3 regions of the Providencia sp. LY12 genome follow, and region 1 is predicted to be linked to each of the others. Evidence: predicted binding sites of a transcription regulator. Region 1 holds the regulator's gene; each other region holds the start of a gene.
What was found. Region 1 encodes Fur, which represses iron uptake genes when iron is present. Its sites were predicted from a motif close to ATAATAATGAGAACNACTATCAA; they were not measured.

Region 1 (7,746 bases):
TGCTTATTACAGCCAGCTATCAGCTGCTGAGCAAGCTCAAGCACAACTCAGCTATCAAACCATTAAAAAAGAGTATGAAACCTTACTCAACGAAATAACCAATGAAATTCAGCTTAATCGCGTTAACTTTCAAGCAAGAGAACGAGAGTTAAAAGACATCAATATCTTAATGAATAATATTAAAAAACGGCTCGATGCGCATACCGCCCTGAGTCAAAAACAGTTAATCAGTCAAAAAGAATTTTTAGAACAGGAGCGCGAATTACTGCTCGCAAGAAAAGAAAAAACCACCAAACAATCCGAACTCTCTATATTAAATAGCCAACATCATGCTTTGCTCGAAAAGCAAGATAGGATTAATGCGCAAAAACACCAAGAATGGCATGAGAAATATCAGCAAGCTAAATTCAAATTTGTTTCTCTTGAACAGGAATTGATTAAAAACCAAGAGAGAAATCAGCTTGAAGTTATTCGTGCTCCAGTAGATGGGACCGTGCAACAAATTGCGGTTTATACCCTTGGAGCTGTATTACAACCAGCACAGCAATTGATGGTTATTGTGCCCAATAATCATGTGCAATTAGCTGAAGTCAAAATACTCAATAAAGATATCGGCTTTATTCAAGAAGGTTTAAAAGCGGATGTCAAAATTGACGCCTTCCCTTATACCCGCTATGGGACTATCGAAGGCGAGGTATTGTCCATTTCCCGCGATAGCACGCAAGATGACAATCTCGGTCTCGTTTATTTAGCGCAAATTGGTTTAAGCAGCAAACAGCTATTGGTGGAAGGCGAGCAAATTGAAATGACTCCAGGCTTGTCTATTGTCGCTGAAATAAAAACAGATAAACGGCGATTAATTGATTACCTGTTAAGCCCAATAAATGAATATACCGCCACAGCCATGAGAGAGAAGTAATCGATGGAACAGCAAAATAACAATGGCTTGGAAGCCTTAATATGGATTGCTAATCATTTTCAAAAAAATGTCACTCAAGAACAATTAATGCATGCCATTGGTATGCAGAATGACTCCCCCACAGATTTTGAAATCAGACAATGTGCACAGATTATTGGTTATGAAACAGAGCTCATTTCTCTCACTCGACAACAGATGCAGGATATTCCATTACCTGCTTTGGTGTTGATTAATCAACGCTGGCATATTATCACCCAAAATTCACCACTCACCGTGATTTCCCCTAAAGGAGACGGTGAGGAATCATGGGATAAATCCACCAAATACAATTACTCCGTCATTTTAATTAAAGAGCAGTTGGAGAAAGAACAAAAAAGAGCGTTTGGCATCAGTTGGTTTATTCCATCTATTATTCGCCAACGTTTTAAACTCAAAAATGTCTTTATTCTTGCCGCAATTGTGCAATTTTTTGCGCTGGTAAGCCCTCTACTATTTCAAAACTTAATCGATAAAGTACTTGTCGGGCGCAGCTTGCCTAATTTACATGTTCTTGCTTTAGGCATATTAGCCATTGCTATTGCAGAGCCTGTTTACAGCTTTATTCGTAATAAAGTTTTTAGCCATACCAGCACCCAAATTAGTGCTGAACTTTCGGGGAAAATTTATCGTCATTTAATGGCTCTCCCTCTTAATTATTTTAAATTAAGGCCAACAGGGAAAATTATCGCCCGCGTCCGTGAATTAGCCCATATTCGCCAATTCTTAACTGGCTCAACCCTGATGCTGTTTATTGATTTTATCTTTGTGATCCTTTTTATTGCGGTCTTATTTTCGTATAGCAGCGTGATGACATGGACACTGGTAGGCTCGATGGGCGTCTTTTTTGTTCTGTGGATGATCTTAGGTCCAATCATTCGCCAGCAAACTGAAAAATCCTACCAAGCCGATGAAAATGGGCTCACATTTTTAACTGAATCAATAACTGGAATCGAAACCGTAAAAACGACGGCAACTGAAAAATACTTTTTTAAGCGCTGGCAAAAATTACTCAGTCAACAGTTGATACAAGGTTTCAAAGTGTCCATGCGTAGCGTGGTCGCGACCCAATTGATGACATTAGTGAGCAAAATAACCACCGCTGTTTTATTGTGGATCGGCGTAAATGAAGTATTAGCGGGAAACATCAGCCCCGGTGAACTTGTTGCTTTTAATATGTTAAGCGCCCACGTTACTCAGCCTATTCTACGCTTTGCTCAAATTTGGCAAGACTTCCAACATACCATCATATCTCTACGTCGCGTTGGCGACATTCTTGATAAACCTATAGAAAATGAACGCCAAGGCATTGCTAGCTCAAGCACCATTCAAGGGGAAATTGAGTTTCAAAATATCCGCTTTCGCTATCAACCAGAAACCCCTGAAGTGCTAAGTAACCTGACTTTATCCATCAAAGCCGGAGAATTTATTGGTATCACAGGGCCATCTGGTTCAGGAAAAAGTACCCTCACCAAATTGTTACAACGGCTATATATCCCTCAACATGGGCAAGTTATTGTGGATGGAATGGATTTAGCGGTGACAGATACTGTGGCGCTACGCCGCCGAATGAGTGTCGTCCTTCAAGAAAGCACCCTTTTTGTAGGAACAATTGCAGAAAATATCCGATTAAGTTACCCACAAGCGAGCGAACAGCAATTAATCCATGCAGCAAAACTGGCGGGAGCCTATGAGTTTATTATGTCTCTGCCTGAAAACTTTAATTATCATTTATCTGAAAAAGGATTAAATCTCTCTGGTGGTCAACGTCAGCGTATTGCGCTTGCTCGGGCTTTAATTACTGAACCTGATATTTTAATTCTCGATGAGGCCACTTCTGCGCTGGATTATGAATCAGAATCCGCCATCATGAAAAGCATGCCGTTAATCACGCAAGGCAGAACTGTGATTAGCATTGCGCATCGTCTCAATACCATTATGAACGCCGATAAAATTTACGTGATACGAAATGGTGAGGTCGCCGAAGCGGAAACTCATCAGAACCTTCTAAAACTGAATGGCCTTTATGCCAATTTATGGCAACAACAGACGCGTTAACCTGAATAAAAAAGCATCACTTACTCTTTGGGTGATGCTTTTTTCTTAAAAGTGCTTTTTTTTTAATCTATTAAATGAATTAGCGGGGTATGCACCTATGGTACTAGGGGTTCAGCTAGGGTATCATTGCCCGCTGAATTACTGGCACACCCCTTCCGTTAGCAATAGTAGATATGGCAAAAGAACAAACTGACCGCACCACACTGGATTTGTTCGCAGAAGAACGCAGGCCTGGGCGACCAAAAACTAGCCCGTTGTCGCGGGATGAACAATTACGAATCAATAAACGAAATCAGCTAAAACGGGACAAAGTCAAAGGGCTACGTCGAGTTGAGCTGAAATTAAATGAAGACGCTGTCGCGGTCTTAAACCAATTAGCTGAAGAGAAAAACATAAGCCGAAGTGAGCTAATTGAAGAAATTTTGATGGCTCAACTTGAGCAGGTTAGTGAGACAATTGATCACTAGCCGTATCTGGGTAAATCACACAAATTTGACAGACTAACACTGTTTTTTTCGCCAAAATAAGGCGCAAAATTTTACCTATTTTCGTTCTATTTTTAGTTCTAGCAGAATCGGTAATTTATACTCTCTACTAGAAAAACAAGAGGTTAATCACTTTATGGCAGTTATAGGCATTTTCTTCGGAAGTGACACAGGTAACACAGAAAATATTGCCAAAATGATCCAAGAAAGATTAGGCAAAGATGTTGCAGAAGTTCACGATATTGCTAAATGCAGCAAAGAAGATATCGAAGCGTTTGATATCCTACTTCTTGGCATCCCTACGTGGTACTACGGTGAAGCTCAGTGTGATTGGGATGATTTCTTCCCAACATTGGAAGAAATTGATTTTGACGGCAAGCTTGTCGCACTGTTTGGTTGTGGAGACCAAGAAGACTACGCAGAATATTTCTGTGATGCGATGGGAACTATCCGTGACATCATTGAGCCGCGTGGTGCAGTGATCGTCGGTCATTGGCCAACTGAAGGCTACCACTTTGAAGTTTCTAAAGGTATGGCGGACGATAACCACTTTATCGGTCTTGCTATCGATGAAGATCGTCAACCAGAACTGACCGAAGAGCGTGTTGACGCTTGGGTTAAACAAATCTCTGAAGAGATGTCTCTGGCTGAAATCCTTGGCTAATAATGACATAGATTGTCAATTAAAAGCGGGAGCCATTCGATATGATGGATTAATCCCTCTATCTAATGAACTCGCTTTTAAGAACGAATCAAAATAATGAGACAATGCATGGTTTCTATTTTTATTTTCCATGCCTATAATTGTAAATCAGTTTAGAAGACAACTGGATTTTTGTTAAAAACGTCTCATTATTGTTAAATTTATGATTTAAAATACAGGACAAGCCCGCATGACAGACAATAATAAAGCATTGAAAAATGCAGGACTCAAAGTCACTCTTCCAAGATTAAAGATTTTGGAAGTACTTCAGGAGCCTGAGTGCCATCACGTCAGTGCGGAAGATCTCTACAAAAAGCTGATTGATATTGGTGAAGAAATCGGGTTAGCCACTGTTTACCGCGTATTAAACCAATTTGATGATGCTGGTATTGTGACTCGTCACAATTTCGAAGGTGGAAAATCCGTATTTGAATTAACTCAGCAACACCACCATGACCACTTGATCTGTTTAGATTGTGGCAAGGTTATCGAATTCACTGACGAATCAATTGAAAAGCGTCAGCATGACATCGCTGCTCGTCACGGTATCAAACTCTCTAACCACAGTTTATATTTGTACGGTCACTGTGCTGAAGGCGATTGTCGTGAAAATAGTGCTGCGCACGAAGCTAAATAATGACTTAATCAGGCGCGAATAACTAAAAGCGCGCTTTATTTAATGAATCATTTAATGTTAATTATACCCACTTAATGTTTATTAGTGGGTATTTTTATTTGAACATACTTAACATTTCCCTATTTCTGCTCTTTAGCTGAAAATTAGCGACTATTTTTTAAAAATACATAGCTTTATTTCTTCAGATAAAACCAAAATCATCCTCTATTCTTTAATTTGTTATGTGCTATTTTAATTTATACTAATTATCAAATTTGTGTGTAAGAGATTAAGGAATGAAGAAAACATATCTGTTTTTGAACATAAGTTTTTTCTTCTGGTTTCTTACTTTGATAGCGTGGTTTTTTAGATATACCATCGTGGCATCCGTTGCCTTTATATCTTCGATCATTTGTTTAGTTTTATACTTCAATTACAAAAAGGTTAGTCGCATGTTCAATAAAAAACAAAGCAAACCAGAACCCACTCCCACTATCAATAAAGAAGAAATCATGCAGCAAATTGCTGAGGAAAAAATGCAAGTATCGTCACCAATGATCAGCGAAGAAAAAACCAATACTATCATCGCCAAAGATGTTGTATTTGAAGGCAATATTACCTCCAATGAACAGGTTCATATCTATGGCACAGTCATTGGCAACATTGCTGGTAAAAATAATACCGTTAAAATCATGCAAAATGGTCAAGTTACCGGCAATATCACCAGCAATGAGTTGTGGGTAAACGGTAAAGTGGAAGGGGAATGTATTTCAGAAACCATTAGTATTGATACTAATGGTGAAATCTACGGCACGATTCGCTATTCAAATTTATCCATCAAAAAAGGCGGAATTTTTTCTGGTTTAGCAGAAGTCAAATCTGCGGTTAAATCAGAAGGTAATGTTGCCGTATTTAAAGAAAAATCCAAACAAGGAAAACCAGAAGCTCAAACACCTGACGTGGGTTCTTTATAATTAAATTTGTTAAATAGATGATATAGAATTGCTCGATAATAACTGATTTACCTTATTTATAGGTATTTATTGTCGAGTTATTTTGATTATACAAATTAACTCATCCCCAAAAGAACACGGCTTATACGTAATAAAAATAGAATAAAGGCGACATCTCTGCCGCCTATTATTAAATATTAATATTGTTCAAACATCTCTTGGATTTTTTTCGGATCTTTCGTTTGTGTTAATGCTAATTGCAGTAATACACGAGATTTTTGTGGATTCAATCTTTCAGATGCTACAAACCCATATTCATTATCATTCACTTCTGCGTTTCGCGTTGTATAGCCCGTCGGTACACGGCTAGAACGCACCACGACAACATCATCTTTCGCTGCATTGGCTAATGCATCAAAAATAGTTTTGTACATATTCCCGTTACCAACACCAGCACTCACAATACCTTTAGCGCCTTCTTCGCGCAGTGCTTTTACTGGTGCTGAAGATGCATTCGCATAGTTATAGACAATACCCACTTCCGGTAATTTATCTAACTTACTGACATCAAAAACAGGTTTATCACCACGAGGCTGAGGTGCTTGATAATAGGTGACTTTACCATCATGAATATAACCTTCTGCCCCCGCATTCACGGCATCAAAGGCTTGAACTTCTGTTGTGCTCATTTTCATGACATTGCGACCTTGGATCACTTTGTCATTCATCGCCATCAGCACGCCACGCTCTCCTGCAGATTTATCAGATGCTAATACGACAGCATTGTATAGGTTCAATGGACCGTCAGCGCCCAAAGCCGTGGAAGGACGCATTGCCCCCACCATCACAATCGGTTTTTTGCAGGCAGTAGTTAAATCAAGGAAAAAGGCTGTTTCCTCCATGGTGTCAGTACCATGAGTGATCACAAAGCCATCAGTTTTATTACAATCTTGATTAATTTTTTTGGCGAGAGTTAACCAAACTTGGTCATTCATATCTTGAGAACCGATATTCACCAGCTGCTCACCACTCAGGTTAGCAATTTTTTTAGTCTCTGGTACTGCATTGAGTAAAGAGTCAATTCCTACTTTCCCTGCTTGGTAGCTTGAACCTGTTGCAGATTCGCCACCACCCGCAATGGTTCCACCCGTTGCCAACACCGTAATATTCGGTTGTGCGAATGCGGATGCAGCAAACAGTGAAACCAGTGTGGCTAACAGCGCTTTATTTCGGTTTTTCATCCTATTTTCCTTTAACTAAAATTAACGAGCATAATATTAAAAATAAACTCACGTTATTATGTGGATTTAATCTGAGAGTTTTGTGATCGACTTTGTCATTTTAGTAAATTTTAATTTTTTGCTATTTTTCTGTCTTGAATAAAAAGCGTGAGCTCAACATAAAAAGCGTGAGCCCTAGGCAAAAAGTCCGTATCATAGCCGCTATCTGAAACAAGCCATTTACAAGTGACTGACAATGAGCCAAACATTTATTCCCGGCAAAGATGCCGCACTCGAAGACTCCATTGATGCATTCCAAACCAAACTGAAAAATTTAGGATTCGATATCGAAGAAGCCTCTTGGCTGAATCCGGTTCCAAATGTTTGGTCCGTTCATATTCGTGACAAAGAGTGCCCGCTGTGCTTTACCAACGGTAAAGGCGCAAGTAAAAAAGCGGCTTTAGCCTCTGCTCTCGGTGAATATTTTGAGCGTTTATCCACCAACTATTTCTTCGCAGATTTCTATTTAGGTAAATCCATCGCTGAGGGGGATTTCGTTCATTATCCTAATGAGAAATGGTTCCCGTTAACTGAAGATGATAGCCTGCCAGCCGGTTTGCTGGATGAGCGCTTGGTTGCTTTCTATGATCCTGACAATGCACTCGCAGGAAGCCAGCTGATTGACCTGCAATCAGGTAATGAAGAACGCGGTATTTGTGCCCTGCCATTTACACGTCAATCTGATAACAGCACCGT
Region 2 (7,746 bases), 2.1 Mb from region 1:
AACCTCTTACTTATTATTTATTCAAGGTAATTACCATGACCATGAAGCGTACCAAAAATATTAATCAGAACGCCTTCCGTAAGTCTTGGCGCTCATACCGTTTAGCTCCTGTCGCTGTAGCGGTCAGTGCTGTATTTATGCTGTCTGCGTGTGAAGAGAGCGATGAAACTGTGTCTCTGTACACTAACGCGCAAGACTGTAGCCAAGCCAATCCATCTCAAGCAGATCAATGCACCCTTGCGTATAACAACGCATTGAATGAAGCCGCTAAAACGGCGCCAAAATACGCAACTCAAGAAGATTGCGTAGCGGAATTTGGTGAAGCAATGTGTACTCAGGCACCAGCTCAGGCAGGTATCGCAGGTACAAGCACACCAGCAGCTGGCGAGCCAGTAGCTCAACAACAAAGCAGTGGCAGCATGTGGATGCCATTAATGATGGGCTACATGATGGGCCGTATGATGGGCGGTAGCGCACCATCTCAACCGCTGTTTAGCTCTAAAAACCCAGCCAGCCCAGCCAATGGTAAATTTGTTGATGCGACGGGTAAAAGTTATGGTCCAGCCGTTGCTGGTGGTCGTTCAATGAGCGTACCAAAAACTGCGATGGCACCAAAACCAGCCACCACCTCCACTATTACTCGTGGCGGCTTCGGTGACACAGTCAACAAACAAGCGACAGCGCAACGTTCATCTTCGTCCGCGAAATCCAGCTCATCCTCTTCCCGTTCAATGGGTGGTTGATAAGTAATGAAACGTGTTCCTATTGTAGAGCGTCCTAACTGGCGTGAAAAAGCAGATGAGTTTGGTTTTCACTTTCACACCATGTACGGCGAGCCGTACTGGTCTGAAGATGCCTATTACCAATTCACGCTAGCACAAGTTGAAGAAATTGAAGAAGCCACCGCTGAAATTCACCAAATGTGTTTAAAAGTGGTTGAGCGCGTTGTTGAAAGCGATGAATTACTCGCTCGCTTCCAAATTCCTAAACACTGTTGGGAATTTGTCCGTAGTTCGTGGAAAAGTGAGCAGCCTTCATTATATTCCCGCCTAGACTTAGCTTACGATGGCGTAAATCCACCTAAGTTACTGGAAAATAATGCGGATACACCAACGTCACTGTATGAGTCAGCGTTCTTCCAATGGATTTGGTTAGAAGACCAAATCGAAGCTGGAAAACTACCAGAAAATGCAGACCAATTTAACAGCATCCAAGAGCAGCTGATTGAGCGTTTTGGTGAGCTGAAAGATCAATACGGTTTCCGTTTGCTACATATGGCTTGCTGCCAAGATACCGAAGAAGATCGTGGCACAGTCCAATATCTGCAAGACTGTGCGAATGAAGCTGGTGTAGCGACCGAATTCCTGTATATAGATGAAATCGGGCTGGGTGAAAAAGGCGAGTTCACCGATACACAAGATCAGGTCATTAGTAACCTGTTCAAACTGTATCCTTGGGAATTTATGCTCAGAGAAATCTTCTCAACCAAGCTGCAAGATGCGGGTGTACGTTGGTTAGAGCCAGCATGGAAAAGCATTATTTCCAACAAAGCGTTACTGCCAATGTTATGGGAAATGTTCCCTGATCATCCAAACTTGCTACCAGCCTACTTTGCGGATGGTAACAAACCAGAGCTTGAAAGCTATGTGATTAAACCGCTATTTTCTCGTGAAGGTGCGAATATTCGCGTCATCGAAAATGGCAAAGAAATCGCTTCTGCGGATGGCCCTTATGGTGAAGAAGGGATGATTATCCAGCAATTCCACTCACTGCCAAAATTTGAAGGCAGTTACACATTAGTGGGCAGCTGGTTAGTTAACGATCAACCTGCGGGCATCTGCATTCGCGAAGATAAAGAACTGATTACTCAGGATTTATCTCGTTTCTACCCACATATTATTATCGACTAATATTTCGTTAGTTTGATAAAACAGGGTGTCTGATAAAAAGAAAGCGGCAACGAACTATTTCGTGCCGCTTTCTTATTTTTTTGTTCTCAGTATTAACCAATTTGCACTGACAACATGCTCAGTGATGCGGAAACAATCCCCTCCACCGGCGTACTTATCCCTTCTTCACCATCCCAAGTCCCTAAAATAGGTAAGATAGGTAAAAAGTGTTCCGGCGATGGATTCGATAATTTACCATCTTCACGATCTAACCCTTTTGTGAGCGGATGCGGCTGCTCGTGACTGCGTAAATTGTCATACACAAACTGCTCAAAAGAGGTTGCCCAAGGATAAGGTGCTGCATTAGCATTTTGCCAATCCATCGCTCTTAAATTATGAACTACGTTACCGCTGCCCATAATCAATACCCCTTCATTTCGTAATATCGCCAGCTTTTTACCTAACTCATAATGCCAAGCAGCCGGTTTCGACCCATCAATACTGAGCTGAACAACAGGGATATCCGCTTGAGGATACATACGGACTAAAATTTCCCATGTACCGTGGTCAAGCCCCCACTCCTCTTTATCTTGATAAATTGGCTCTGGAGACAGTAATTCAGCCACCTGTTTAGCCAGTTCTGGAGAGCCCGGTGCTGGATACTCAATTTGGTATAAAGCTTCAGGGAAACCACCAAAATCATGGATAGTTTTCGGTTTAACCATCGCTGTGATCGCCGTTCCACGGGTATACCAGTGTGCTGAGATCACCAAAATCGCACGCGGTCTAGGCAAGATCTTGCCTAGTTTTTCCCATGCTTTAGTGTACGAATTATGGTTAATCGCGTTCATCGGACTACCATGACCGATAAATACCGCAGGCATTCGATGGGTTAAGTGTTGGTTATTTGTCGACATGATGACCTCAATTCCACAAAAAGGATAATGAGTATCAGCATACCCTTTTTTAGAAAAAACACAGTGGGGGAATTATGAGAATGATCATCAAAAAATTTGAAGAGGCCACAAAGGTGTGCAACTTTGTGGCCGATGACTCTATAAGCAAAACGTTTTAAAAACCTAGCAAATTAGCTGGCTTTTTTTTCCAACTGAAGGCGGTAGTTCACTAAGTCTTCGATAGTCACAACAGTCATGTTGTGCTCACGAGCAAACTTCACCACATCTGGCGCACGCGCCATGCTGCCATCATCGTTGGTTAACTCACACAGTACTCCTGCGGGTTTGAAACCTGCCAGTACAGCTAAGTCGATTGTCGCTTCCGTATGACCACGGCGAGTTAATACCCCACCCTCACGAGCGCGCAGAGGGAATACGTGACCTGGACGGTTAATGTCCGCAGGTACCGCGTTATCCGCAATTGCGGTTTTAATCGTTGTGATACGGTCAGCCGCAGAAACGCCTGTTGTTACGCCTTTTGCCGCTTCAATAGTGACCGTAAAACCAGTTTGGTTTTGGCTGGTGTTTTTTTCCACCATCATCGGAATATCAAGCTGCTTACGGCGTTCTTCCGTAATACACAGGCACACAATGCCGCTGCTGTAGCGAATGGTCATTGCCATTTGCTCTGTGGTCATGGTTTCTGCTGCAAACACTAAGTCACCTTCATTCTCACGATCTTCATCATCGAGAACTAAGATACCTTTGCCTTGGCGCAGGGCTTCAATTGCATTTTCAACACGCTCGGTTGGATTACCGAATTCGGAAAGTAGCGTCTGATTCATGGTAAAAACCTTCTTAAATTAACAATATTTGAGTTACCAGAACCAGGGCAGTCTTAGGAGTACGAGAAATGAATAAACATAACGACTTCACAGCCGTTTCGCCATTCAATATGTAGAACAATGTTGCACCCAATAGGTACAAACATGCAGATACAGTGATTCTCTCCCATCCGGACTATAACCGTCGGCTCCAGATTCACACTGGATCTGCTGACCTTTCCTATCCATGACAATAATGCCAAAGATAACAAAGCGCTCGCGGGCTTCATGCGCGATGCATGTTACCGCCGGTGGGGACTTTCACCCCGCCCTGAGATTACGCAATCAATATAACTCCAATAATTCAATGGTGCAACGAACAAACGATAAACTGGAAACTTACTCACACTTTTCGCCAATAAAAACAAGATGAAGCAGTGTGTTTCCATAATAATAGAAGAAGGTGGTTTATTCATAACGCCGCAGGTATTACACTACCCCACATTATTTATTGTGAAACTGACGCTATCTTAAAGCTGATGTTATATTGAAACTGAAGGACCCGCGAATGCTCGATCCGAAAAAAATTGAACAAGTTGCCCGCCAAATTCAAGGTGCTCTTCCAAAAGGCGTGCGTGACTTAGGTGAAGACTTTGATAAAAAGCTTCGTTCACTGCTGCAATCTCAGCTTGGCAAATTAGATTTAGTCAGCCGAGAAGAGTTTGATATTCAAACGCAAGTTTTGCTGCGCACTCGCGAAAAACTGATGAAAATGGAGCAGCGCGTTAGCGCACTTGAAGCCCGTTTTTCAGATGAAAAAGTGATTGAAGAAAAACAAGAAGATTGATTCAGTCACAAACAAAAAAGCCTAACTTCTGTACGCATTTAAATGCAGACAAAAAGCTAGGCTTTTGCTAAAACCAATTAATATTTAATTATTTGGTTTTCATAATATTTTTAATGATATTGGTGGTTGAAATACCATCTTCGAAATTCAGTACCATCACTTGCCCACCAGCAGCCCACACTTCCTTGCTACCGGCAATCTCATCTGGCTGATAATCACCACCTTTTACTAAAATGTCAGGCAGAATTTCGGAGATCAAACGCTGAGGTGTATCTTCCTCGAATGGCACAACCCAATCCACAGCACCTAATGCGCCCAACACAATCATACGCTGGTCTAATGGATTAACTGGGCGAGTTTCCCCTTTCAAGCGACGGGTCGATGCATCACTGTTTACCGCAACAATCAGGCGATCACCCAATTTACGTGCATTTGCCAAATAGGAAACATGTCCTGCATGCAGAATATCGAAACATCCATTGGTCATCACTACGCGCTCACCGCGAGCACGCGCATCGGCTACGGCTTGTTTAAGCTGGCTTTCGGTCATTACGCCGAAACCATTCTCTGCGCGACCACGGATCGCATTTTCTAATTCAATAGGGGAAACCGTTGAAGTCCCTAATTTACCAACCACAACACCCGCCGCTGCATTCGCTAATGCACAAGCTTCATGCAATGGACGACCTGATGCAATTGATGCCGCCAATACGCCAATGACCGTATCGCCAGCCCCTGTCACATCAAAGACTTCCTGTGCTTCAGTCGGTAAATGTAGAGGTGCCTCATTACGGCGGATCAAACTCATCCCTTGCTCTGAGCGAGTAATCAACAGTGCTGATAACTCTAAAGACTCAAGAAGCTGCATCCCTTTTTCTTCAACATCTTTATTATCCTTGCAGCGACCCACTATCGCTTCAAATTCAGACATATTTGGCGTTAACAGGGTCGCTCCGCGATAACGTTCGAAGTTGTTGCCTTTCGGGTCGATAAGAACAGGCACGCCTGCTTTATTCGCCAGCGCAATCATCTTCTCAACTTCGGTTAATGCACCTTTCGCATAGTCAGACAGCACCAATGCGCCAATATGTGGCAGAGCTTGTTCGATGCGCTCTAACATTGGCTGTGCATCCACATTTTCGAACCCTTCTTCAAAGTCGAGGCGGATCAGCTGCTGGTTACGGGATAAAACACGTAACTTAGTAATGGTTGGATGCGTTGGAATTGCTACAAAATCACAGCGGACATTCACGCCATTCAGGTTCTCGGTCAGCGCTTTTGCCGCATCATCAATCCCTGTTAAACCCACTAAGCGAGAATTTGCGCCCAGTGACGCAATGTTCATTGCCACGTTTGCAGCGCCGCCCGGGCGCTCTTCCACCATGGTCACTTTAACAACCGGAACCGGCGCTTCAGGTGAAATGCGATTCGTAGGTCCATGCCAGTAGCGATCTAACATGACATCACCAACAACCAATACACCTGCTTGCTTATAATCAGGAAGGGTTACTTTCATCCCGCACTCCAGTTATGAAAAGAAAATCTGAAATTAATTGCCGCTAATACTAGCATATTGCGCGATATCGCCTAAATAATTTGCTAGCTAATCAATTACTCAAGCCATTTTTTCCAGCTGGCAAGCACCAAAGCTCGTTGACTCGCAAATTGCTGGCTATCTACCCGACTCGGTAAAGATTGTAGCGCTAAATGGTGTAGCTCGTTACGCATCGTGACATACGCCTGCGTTAAGCCATACGCCTCTTCTTCCGGCATAAAATCATACTGTGCCATTAACTCAAAAATACGCACATTATCAGACCAGCGAGTCAGCGCTGGGTTATCAATAGCAAAACGCAGCACTAAGTATTGAGCAATAAATTCAATGTCAGTGATCCCGCCCGGATCCGCTTTTAAATCAAACTCATTTTCCTGATGGCTTCCCAAATGCCGATGCATTTTCAGACGCATATCCCGCACCTGCTCACGCAGCACATCTGGCTCTCTCGGCAGACATAAGGTTTCATGACGAATTTGCGTGAATTTTTGTTGTAGAGAACTATCACCAAATACCATGCGAGCACGGATCAGCGCTTGGTGTTCCCATGTCCACGCATCATTTTTTTGGTAGTCATCGAAAGATTGAATTGTGCTGACCAACATGCCCGATTCACCAGAAGGTCTTAGGCGCGCATCCACTTCGTACAATACCCCTGAAGCCGTGCGGGTGCTAAAAAGATGAATAATACGCTGCGCAACACGCAGATAAAATTGGCGAGCCTCGATGGAACGATCCCCTGTTGTCACCGCATTCATCGGGCAGTCAAACAGAAAAACCAAATCCAAATCTGAGCTATAACCCAACTCCCAGCCGCCTAATTTTCCATAACCCAGTACCGCAAATCCGTACTGTTTTTCATCAAACTGCGCTAAGTGATCTGGCTCACCATAACGCTTGACCATCATTTGCCATGCTTGGCGTACCACCGCATCAATAATCGCTTCAGCCAAATACGTTAAGTGGTCACTCACTTTCATCACAGGGAGTACCCCAGAGATATCCTCCGCGGCAATGCGTAATAATTGTGCCTGTTTAAATTGGCGGAGTGCTTCTAATAGCTGCTCTTCGTCATCTTCAGGTACACGCATTAAATATTGGCGTAATTCATCACGGTAAGCGGTGAGCGGTAATGGCTGATACAAGGATTGCGGGTCGAGTAATTCATCCAACAAAAGTGGATGGCGGGCTAACTGCTCGGCAATCATTGGTGAAGCCGCACACAAACGAATAACGTGGGTCAGCACTTCGTCAAATTCGAGCATAAGCTCTAAATAAGTTGTTCGGCTAACAATGCTCAGCAGTAATGGCGTGATGCGCTCAATCACTCTCCCTGCATCTTCGCGCTCACCCACTTTAGCCAACAATTTGGGCATTAATTCATCAAGAACATCACGTCCACGAGGACCGATAGTGCGCTTATTAAGATCATGGCGGAATAGGTTAATTCCGTGGATCATTTTTTCTGCGACGAGTTCATCTTTTGACGGTAAATAACTTGCCAGCTCCTCTTTGGAAAGCTCGCTTTGCCAGAGCGTAATATACGCTTCATGGCACTCTTCCACTTGGTCTTCCTCGTCATCGCTACCAATTTGTTCTGCAAAGATTTGGTGTACCGTTGCCATTTTCGCACTCAGTTGCTGATAAAAATCAGCCCAATTCGCAAACCCCATCCCCCACGCTAAACGCATCTGATTTAAAGCATCATCGGGTAATGTTTGGGTTTGTTGGTCAT
Region 3 (7,746 bases), 480 kb from region 1:
CTTTATCGACTTTGACAGTCGGAATTTGTGCAAGCTTTTCGGCAAGGCGCTGATAGCTTTGTACGGGACCTTGTTCGAAAAAGAGTTGGCTAATATCAGGAAAGCGGTTGTATTCCCCCAGTATTAAGCGGTATAGCCCGATAGATTGGGGTTTAATCACATTGACTAAAAAACGCGAACCATAAAACGATAATACCGCTTCAATGCTCTCTAAAGGTGGCTCTTTATGGTCAGGTTCAGTAAAAATATCGTCTATCATATATGCCACAACTGCGGCAAATAAACCTTCTTTGTCCCCAAAGTTTTTATATAACGTCGAACGGGAACCGCCTGCGCGTTCGATGATCATATCTAATGTCGTGCCTTCAAAACCATATTGCAGAAAAATATCCGCCGCAGCCGTAATAAGCGCTTGATGGCGACGCTGTCCTTTTGGTGTTTTGGCGGAACTTGTCTGGTTCATGAAATCAATTTCCTAACAAAATGGCGGCACGAGGCTAAATTATCTGAAAGAGGTCATAATTCAGTTTGTTATTTTCCTCTATGATGTATATGAATATTATCATGTTTAAATGAATATCTGAATTTTTGTCAAATCCTTGGGGGAGAGAATGAAGGATTGCATCGTTGATGAAAAAACGCAGGGAGAAGAAAAGGTTGTTGATACACAGAGAGAAATGACAAAGCTGTGTATTGAATGCGGTTTGCTGTTATTACAGCATGGGGCTGAGAGTATGCTGGTTGAGCAATTAACAACACGCTTAGGTATCGCTTTGGGCGCTAATCAGGTAGATAGTGCGATTTCATCTAACTCACTCGTATTAACCACAATCATCGATGGGCGCTGTTTAACATCGACTCGGCGGATTATTGACCGTGGCATTAATATGCATGTGGTGACTGAAGTTCAGCATGCGGTGATCCTCGTTGAGCATCATTTACTTGATCGTAAACAGCTACAAAAAAAATTAGCAGGTATCAAACCATTACGTTATCCCCGCTGGTTAATGGTGGTGATGGTGGCGCTTTCTTGTGCTTGCTTCAGTTCCCTTAACGGCGGTGGTTGGGAAAGTGCGCTGATCACCTTTATGGCGAGTGGCTGTGCAATGTATATCCGGCAAGTGTTAACATCTCGCCAGATTAACCCATTGATTAACTTCTGTATTACAGCATTCGTTGCGACATCTGTTTCGGGATTATTACTCAAAATACCTTATTTAAATGTGACTGAAACCATTGCAATGGCGGCAAGTGTGCTGCTATTAGTCCCCGGATTTCCATTAATTAATGCGGTGGCAGATATGTTCAAAGGCCATGTGAATACAGGGATTGCTCGTTGGATGATGGCGAGCTTATTAACGCTGGCAACCTGTATCGGCGTGGTACTGGCGATGATCATTTGGAATCTGAGGGAGTGGGCCTAATGTTTTTCATTGAGCTAATTGAGAAAATGGTCTTGGCGGCTGTCCCCGCAGTCGGCTTTGCAATGGTGTTTAATGTTCCAGTGAGGGCGCTGAAATATTGTGGGCTATTAGGCGCGATTGGTTATGGTTCACGAATGATTTTAATGTCGCTGGGTTTGCAAATTGAATGGGCGAGTTTTCTTGCTGCGATTTTAATTGGCATGATTGGCATCCAGTGGTCGCGTTGGTGGCTGGCTCATCCAAAAGTTTTTACCGTTGCAGCGGTTATTCCTATGTTTCCGGGGATCAGCGCTTATATCGCAATGATTTCTGTGGTGAAAATTTCTCAATATGGCTATACCCCTGAGTTAATGGAAACGCTGGTTACATACTTTTTAAGGGCATCTTTTATTGTCGGTGCGCTCTCTATCGGCATTTCATTACCGGGATTATGGCTATATCGCAAAAAGCCAAGTGTTTGATGCTCAAGAATATTTCATTGTTTGAAGTCATTAAGCAGTAAACCACGTCATAGCAAAAGCGTTAATTGATAGTGATTAACGCTTTTTGTTAATAAAGTTTGTTATCTATTCTTTGTATATTATTGCACAAATTCCGATATTGCTTTTGATGTAATAAAATTGAGTACCAATTGATATCAAAAAGACTTATATTTCATTCAACTAGCGAGTATACATAGCGTATTCAGCAATTTTTGCATGAATAACTTACGTGTTGTATTTAATAAATTGCTTTTTTTCCTATCAATGGTGTTATTTTGAAACAGATTTTTTATTTTCCGCGCATGATCATTGCGTTAGTATGTTTTTCCTCGTTATTTATCTCTTCCGTTTATGCTGCACCGAACAACTTCACTGAAGCGAAAACGTCCAGTAAAAGCCTCGTTTATGGTGATCAAAATCATCAAGGACAAGGAACGCTATACTGTGGCTGTGAGTGGGAATGGACAGGTAAAAGTGGTGGACAAGTTGATTTAGCCTCCTGTGGCTACCAAGTACGCAAGCAGCAGAGCCGTGCGGAGCGTATTGAGTGGGAACATATCGTTCCTGCTTGGGTGTTTGGTCATCAAAGACAGTGCTGGCAAAATGGCGGTCGTAAAAATTGCGTCTCAACTGACCCAGTGTTTTCTCGAATGGAGGCTGATATGCATAACCTCGCGCCTTCAATTGGGGAAGTGAACGGTGACCGCAGTAATTGGAGTTATGGTCAGTTACCTGCTAATGCGCCTTATTCTTACGGTGCATGTCGTAGTCGTATTGATTTTAAACAGAGAATCTTTGAGCCGCGCGATGAGGTAAAAGGGCAGGTTGCACGGGTCTACTTCTATATGCATGACCGTTATAACTTATCCATGTCACGCCAACAGCAGCAGTTATTTATGGCGTGGGATAAACAGTACCCAGTGGATGAATGGGAACAAAAACGTGACCAGCGTATTGCTAAAATGATGGGGCACCATAACCCATTTGTGACGGGCGAAAGAACATGGAGTTTAGGGCATAAAAATAGCGGCGATGGCTTAAATATGAGTGATAAGCCCAGTGAAATAGTTCCTCTGCCAGCACCTCAATCTACCCCAAACAAGGAAAATGAGATGCAGGTAAAAGGTAACCGTAATTCAAAGAAATATCATTTATCCCACTGTTCTGGCTTTAAAACCTTATCGGATAAAAATGCAGAATTCTTTGCTAATGAAGCGGATGCTCAAGCAAAAGGTTATCAGCTTGCGGGTAATTGTAAACCACGCTAATCAAATTTAAGCTGTAATAATGCAATGTATTGATAGGTTATTGCAGCTTTTATATGATATTTCTCACATTTTATCTGATGGGTAGGTGAATTTACACATTTCCTGTTAATTTAATGTTGCAATTCAAAAAAAACACGCGCTATATTTAATATAAGGAAACGTTGTAGGTTGATGATATTCGGCTCAATGTAATATTTATAGTGCGAGTGAATTATTTTTTATATTGTCATAATATTGTCATGCAGATTCTTTAGTTTACGAGTATCGCCTGTATAGGAGAAACTAATGAGAACTAGGTGTTTGTTAATCAATGTGCGAGACCGGTTACCACTCCATCATGAAACTGACATGATGAGATTGCTAACCGGTTTTTTTATACCCAAATTATCAACCTAAGTTACACAAGAGCTTGAAGGGAGCTCCTCTCTGTTTTGAATAGTTCGTCATCTGAAATTGACATCATCGATACCTGGAAGGGTTAATACTATGAGTAGACAGAAAGCTGCAACAAAAGCACGTCGTGAAATGAAACGTACATCACGCAAAGATCGTTCAGGGAGGTATGATATGAACAACGTTACCTCCTTCGCTGAATTTACGGGCATTGAGCCGATAGGTATGGCGAAAGAACGTCGCGATGAAACTCCGATAACACCACGTAATGAAGCCCAAAAGCTCTATATTAATTCCATCAAACACAAACAATTGATTTTCGCTAATGGTGAGGCAGGGTGCGGTAAAACCTATATTAGTACTGCGTTAGCCGCGGATGCCTTGATTAACAAGGAAATCAGTAAAATCATTGTGACCAGACCGGTATTGCAAGCGGAGGAAGATCTCGGATTCTTGCCGGGGGATATGTCTGAAAAGTTTGCGCCTTATTTCCGACCCGTTTATGACGTATTAATGAAGCGATTAGGCGCTTCGTTCCTGCAATATTGTTTACGCCCTGAGATTGCTAAAGTCGAAATAGCACCATTTGCTTATATGCGCGGTCGCACATTCGAAAATGCTATTGTTATTCTCGATGAAGCGCAGAACGTCACAGTCACTCAAATGAAGATGTTTTTAACCCGTTTGGGTGAGAACGTAACGGTAATTGTGAACGGTGACGTAACCCAATGTGATTTACCAAGCGGCGTTCAGTCAGGTTTGGGGGATGCGTTACAGCGTTTTAGTAGCGATGAAATGGTCTCGATGGTCAACTTCACGATTGATGACTGTGTAAGATCTCAGCTGTGTCACAAAGCGCTGATGGCTTACAATGACTAATAACTAGTTTAACCCACTACACAGGCTAATTAATGTATGAAACTGCCCCAGATTAGGGGCAGTTTTTTTAATTAGTCGTCGGGGTTATCCATGACGGCATGACGTTCATGATGATAACCTTCCTCATCATAGCCATATCGCCAATAAGGAATTGCGTAGATATCATCGCGACCAAAACCTTTTTCACGGCGAATAAAACGGCGCAATTCGCGGATAATTTGGTCTTCACCAGCAATCCAGAAGCCCACATCGGATTCTGGAATATCCCACGATTTAAAGGTATTAATCAGATTAGTAGTCTGGCTAATATCTCCACAAATCCAATCAATTTCGATACCAGCCGGTTTGGTTAACTCGCGAATATCCGTTTGATGGTCAAGGCGTAAAACGACGCGTCCCGTTGCTGTGTCAGGCATTTTTTCCAGTAGCGCTGCTATTGCGGGTAAAGAGCTTGAATCACCCGCCATAAAGTAATGTGCGCGGATAGGCAGTAGTGGATCTGGCCCTCCAGGGTTGGTGATCCCCAGCCAATAACCCGGTTTTGCATCACGAGCAAACAGATAAGCCGGCCCCGTCACCCCTTCGTGCATGGCAAATTCAATATCGATTTCGTTGAGCTCAGGGCGAATAGCGCGAACGGTGTAAGTGCGCACAAAAGGGCGCGGCTTATCTTCTGGCCAGCTACGTCCTTTTTCAGTGAGAAAAGGAAGCGCGGGTTGGCTTTGATGGTCAGGAGCAATAAAAATTTTGAGATGACCACCTTCACACTTCGTTGGATAATTGGCTAACTTTTCACCCGTAAATGTGATGCTGCGAATAGAAGGGCTGATATCGACAATGGATTTAACTTGAATGAGCTGTGGGGGCGCTGGGCGGTAGATATTTTTTTCAACAGTCTGTTCACTAGCCACTAACCGTCTCCTTTCTTAATGATAATATTATTATATGTTAATTATTATCATTATCATATCATGAATGTTTATAGGAAAACTATTCAAAAGATGCAGGATTATTGAGCGTCTAATTATAAATATGCCGCAGCATTTTAATGCTGCGGCAACGAGTTTACTTCACTTTCATGCCGGCGGCAGTCATCAACAATCTAAATAAGGAAGAAAAGGCGAATAGTGCCAATACGCTTCCTAACCAAATTGCCGCCATCCAGCCGAGCTTCTTCCACCAAGGTGAGCGAAGAGTTGTATCAGTGATAGCCTTGGTCTGGGGTAATTTTTCCTCTGAAGACATAGTAACTCCAATAGGTGTAAACCAAAATAACAGGGATGATGAACAGGGCGCCAACTAGCATAAAGCCTAAGCTTTCTGAAGGACCTGCCGCATCGCGGAAGGTAATTGCTGGCGGAATTAAACTTGGCCAAACGCTGATGCCTAATCCTGTAAATCCTAAGAAAATCAGCATTAATGCAGCAAGAAATGGCACGCTATCGTAACGTTGGCGTTTGGCACTTTTTAAAATCAACCATACACAACCGAGCACTAATAGAGGAACGGGTAAAAAGAAAAACAGGTTTGGCAAGCTAAACCAGCGTTCATAAACGGCGTCATTTAACATTGGCGTCCATAAACTGATAACGCCAATCACTGCTAACATGACCAGTGTTAATGGGGTTAACACGCGATACATGGTTTTGCGCAGATGTCCTTCCGTTTTCATGATCAACCAGCCACATGCCAGTAAAGCATAAGCTATGACTAAACCGAATCCACAGAACAGCGGGAAAGGTGCGAACCAGTCAAAATAGCCGCCCATATACACGCGGTTTTCAACGTGGAAGCCTTGAATAAACGCGCCAATCACAATCCCTTGGGAGAATGTAGTAAGAATCGAGCCCCAAATAAAGGCGTGATCCCAGCGGCGGCGATGAGATTCATCGGCGCGGAAGCGAAACTCGAAGGCGACCCCGCGAAAAATCAATGCCAGTAACATAAAGGTTAGTGGAATAGATAGCGCATCTAAAACAATAGCATAGGCTAATGGGAATGCTCCAAATAGCGCCGCACCACCAAGCACTAACCACGTTTCATTACCATCCCAAACAGGTGCCACACTGTTCATCATCAAATCTCGGTCTTGGCTCTCTTTTAAGGCTGGGTACAAAATACCAATACCTAAGTCAAAACCGTCCATCACGATATACATCAACATACTGAAGACGATGATGACAAACCAAATTAGTGGTAAATCAATGCCCATGAGTTGCCTCCTCGGAGATACCTTTACGAATTAATTTCATCATGTACATGTAGCCAATCCCAAATACGCCGCCGTACACCACAAAGAAGGCTAGCAAGCTCACGCTCATGTGCATTTCACCATGGGCGCTCACAGCATCTGCGGTACGTTGTAACCCGTAGACAACCCAAGGCTGACGACCGATTTCGGTGGTAAACCAACCGGCTAAGATGGCGATTAAACCTGATGGTGCCATGACGAACATAAAACGCAGGAACAGTTTGGATTCATACAGTTTTTTACGCGAACGCAGCCATAATCCCCAAACACCAGCAGCAATCATTAACATGCCTAAGCCCACCATCACGCGGAATGACCAGAACACCATAAACACATTTGGTCTATCTTCAGGTGGAAACTCTTTTAGTGCTGGAACCTGTTTGGTGGTGCTGTGTGTCAAAATCAGGCTCGCCATGTAGGGAATTTCAATGGCATATTCGGTTTTTTCTTTTTCCATATTTGGAATACCGAAGAGGATCAGCGGGGTGGCTTCGCCGGGTTTATTTTCCCAGTGACCTTCCATTGCTGCGACTTTAACAGGCTGATGTTTTAGGGTATTTAACCCGTGAGCATCGCCGATAAAAGCTTGGACTGGCGCTAAAATCAGGATCAACCACAAGGACATGGAGAACATTTTCTTCATGGCGGAGGATTTATTGCCTTTGAGTAAATGCCATGCGCCGGATGCACCAATAAAAAATGCCGCTGCCAAGAATGCCGCAGTGGTCATATGGAGTAAGCGGTATGGGAATGATGGGTTAAAGATCACCGCTAACCAATCGACAGGGACAATTCGCCCATCGATAATTTCAAAACCTTGAGGCGTTTGCATAAAGCTATTGGATGCAAGGATCCAGAAGGTTGAAATGATGGTACCGAGTGCAACCATGCACGTCGCAAAGTAGTGAAGCTTTTCGCCCACGCGATTCATACCAAATAGCATGACACCGAGGAAGCCAGCTTCTAAGAAGAAGGCGGTGAGCACTTCATAGGTTAAGAGTGGGCCGGTGATGCCACCTGCAAAATCCGAGAAGAAACTCCAGTTAGTT

Region 2: a site for Fur is predicted at 2,875-2,897, ahead of ygiD (4,5-DOPA-extradiol-dioxygenase). Genes of this name have one in related genera too.
Region 3: a site for Fur is predicted at 5,392-5,414, ahead of ACY3ZI_RS09410 (siderophore-interacting protein). Genes of this name have one in related genera too.

Annotation. Positions count from the first base shown of each region.
Region 1 is NZ_CM172594.1:1,495,722-1,503,467, reverse strand. Features, by position in the region: gene ACY3ZI_RS06925 (HlyD family type I secretion periplasmic adaptor subunit) at 1-919, shown strand, start outside; gene ACY3ZI_RS06920 (type I secretion system permease/ATPase) at 923-3,013, shown strand; gene ybfE (LexA regulated protein) at 3,187-3,480, shown strand; gene fldA (flavodoxin FldA) at 3,635-4,162, shown strand; gene fur (ferric iron uptake transcriptional regulator) at 4,392-4,838, shown strand; gene ACY3ZI_RS06900 (bactofilin family protein) at 5,270-5,791, shown strand; gene ansB (L-asparaginase 2) at 5,968-7,011, opposite strand; gene ycaO (30S ribosomal protein S12 methylthiotransferase accessory factor YcaO) at 7,247-7,746, shown strand, end outside.
Region 2 is NZ_CM172594.1:3,553,351-3,561,096, forward strand. Features, by position in the region: gene ACY3ZI_RS16900 (DUF1190 family protein) at 36-743, shown strand; gene ACY3ZI_RS16905 (glutathionylspermidine synthase family protein) at 750-1,910, shown strand; gene ygiD (4,5-DOPA-extradiol-dioxygenase) at 2,003-2,806, opposite strand; gene ribB (3,4-dihydroxy-2-butanone-4-phosphate synthase) at 2,977-3,630, opposite strand; FMN riboswitch at 3,785-3,952, opposite strand; gene ubiK (ubiquinone biosynthesis accessory factor UbiK) at 4,178-4,456, shown strand; gene hldE (bifunctional D-glycero-beta-D-manno-heptose-7-phosphate kinase/D-glycero-beta-D-manno-heptose 1-phosphate adenylyltransferase HldE) at 4,545-5,972, opposite strand; gene glnE (bifunctional [glutamate--ammonia ligase]-adenylyl-L-tyrosine phosphorylase/[glutamate--ammonia-ligase] adenylyltransferase) at 6,068-7,746, opposite strand, start outside.
Region 3 is NZ_CM172594.1:1,971,337-1,979,082, forward strand. Features, by position in the region: gene ACY3ZI_RS09385 (TetR/AcrR family transcriptional regulator) at 1-463, opposite strand, end outside; gene ACY3ZI_RS09390 (threonine/serine exporter family protein) at 612-1,424, shown strand; gene ACY3ZI_RS09395 (threonine/serine exporter) at 1,424-1,885, shown strand; gene ACY3ZI_RS09400 (endonuclease) at 2,209-3,174, shown strand; gene phoH (phosphate starvation-inducible protein PhoH) at 3,661-4,446, shown strand; gene ACY3ZI_RS09410 (siderophore-interacting protein) at 4,518-5,357, opposite strand; gene ACY3ZI_RS09415 (DUF2474 domain-containing protein) at 5,512-5,691, opposite strand; gene cydB (cytochrome d ubiquinol oxidase subunit II) at 5,648-6,658, opposite strand; gene ACY3ZI_RS09425 (cytochrome ubiquinol oxidase subunit I) at 6,648-7,746, opposite strand, start outside.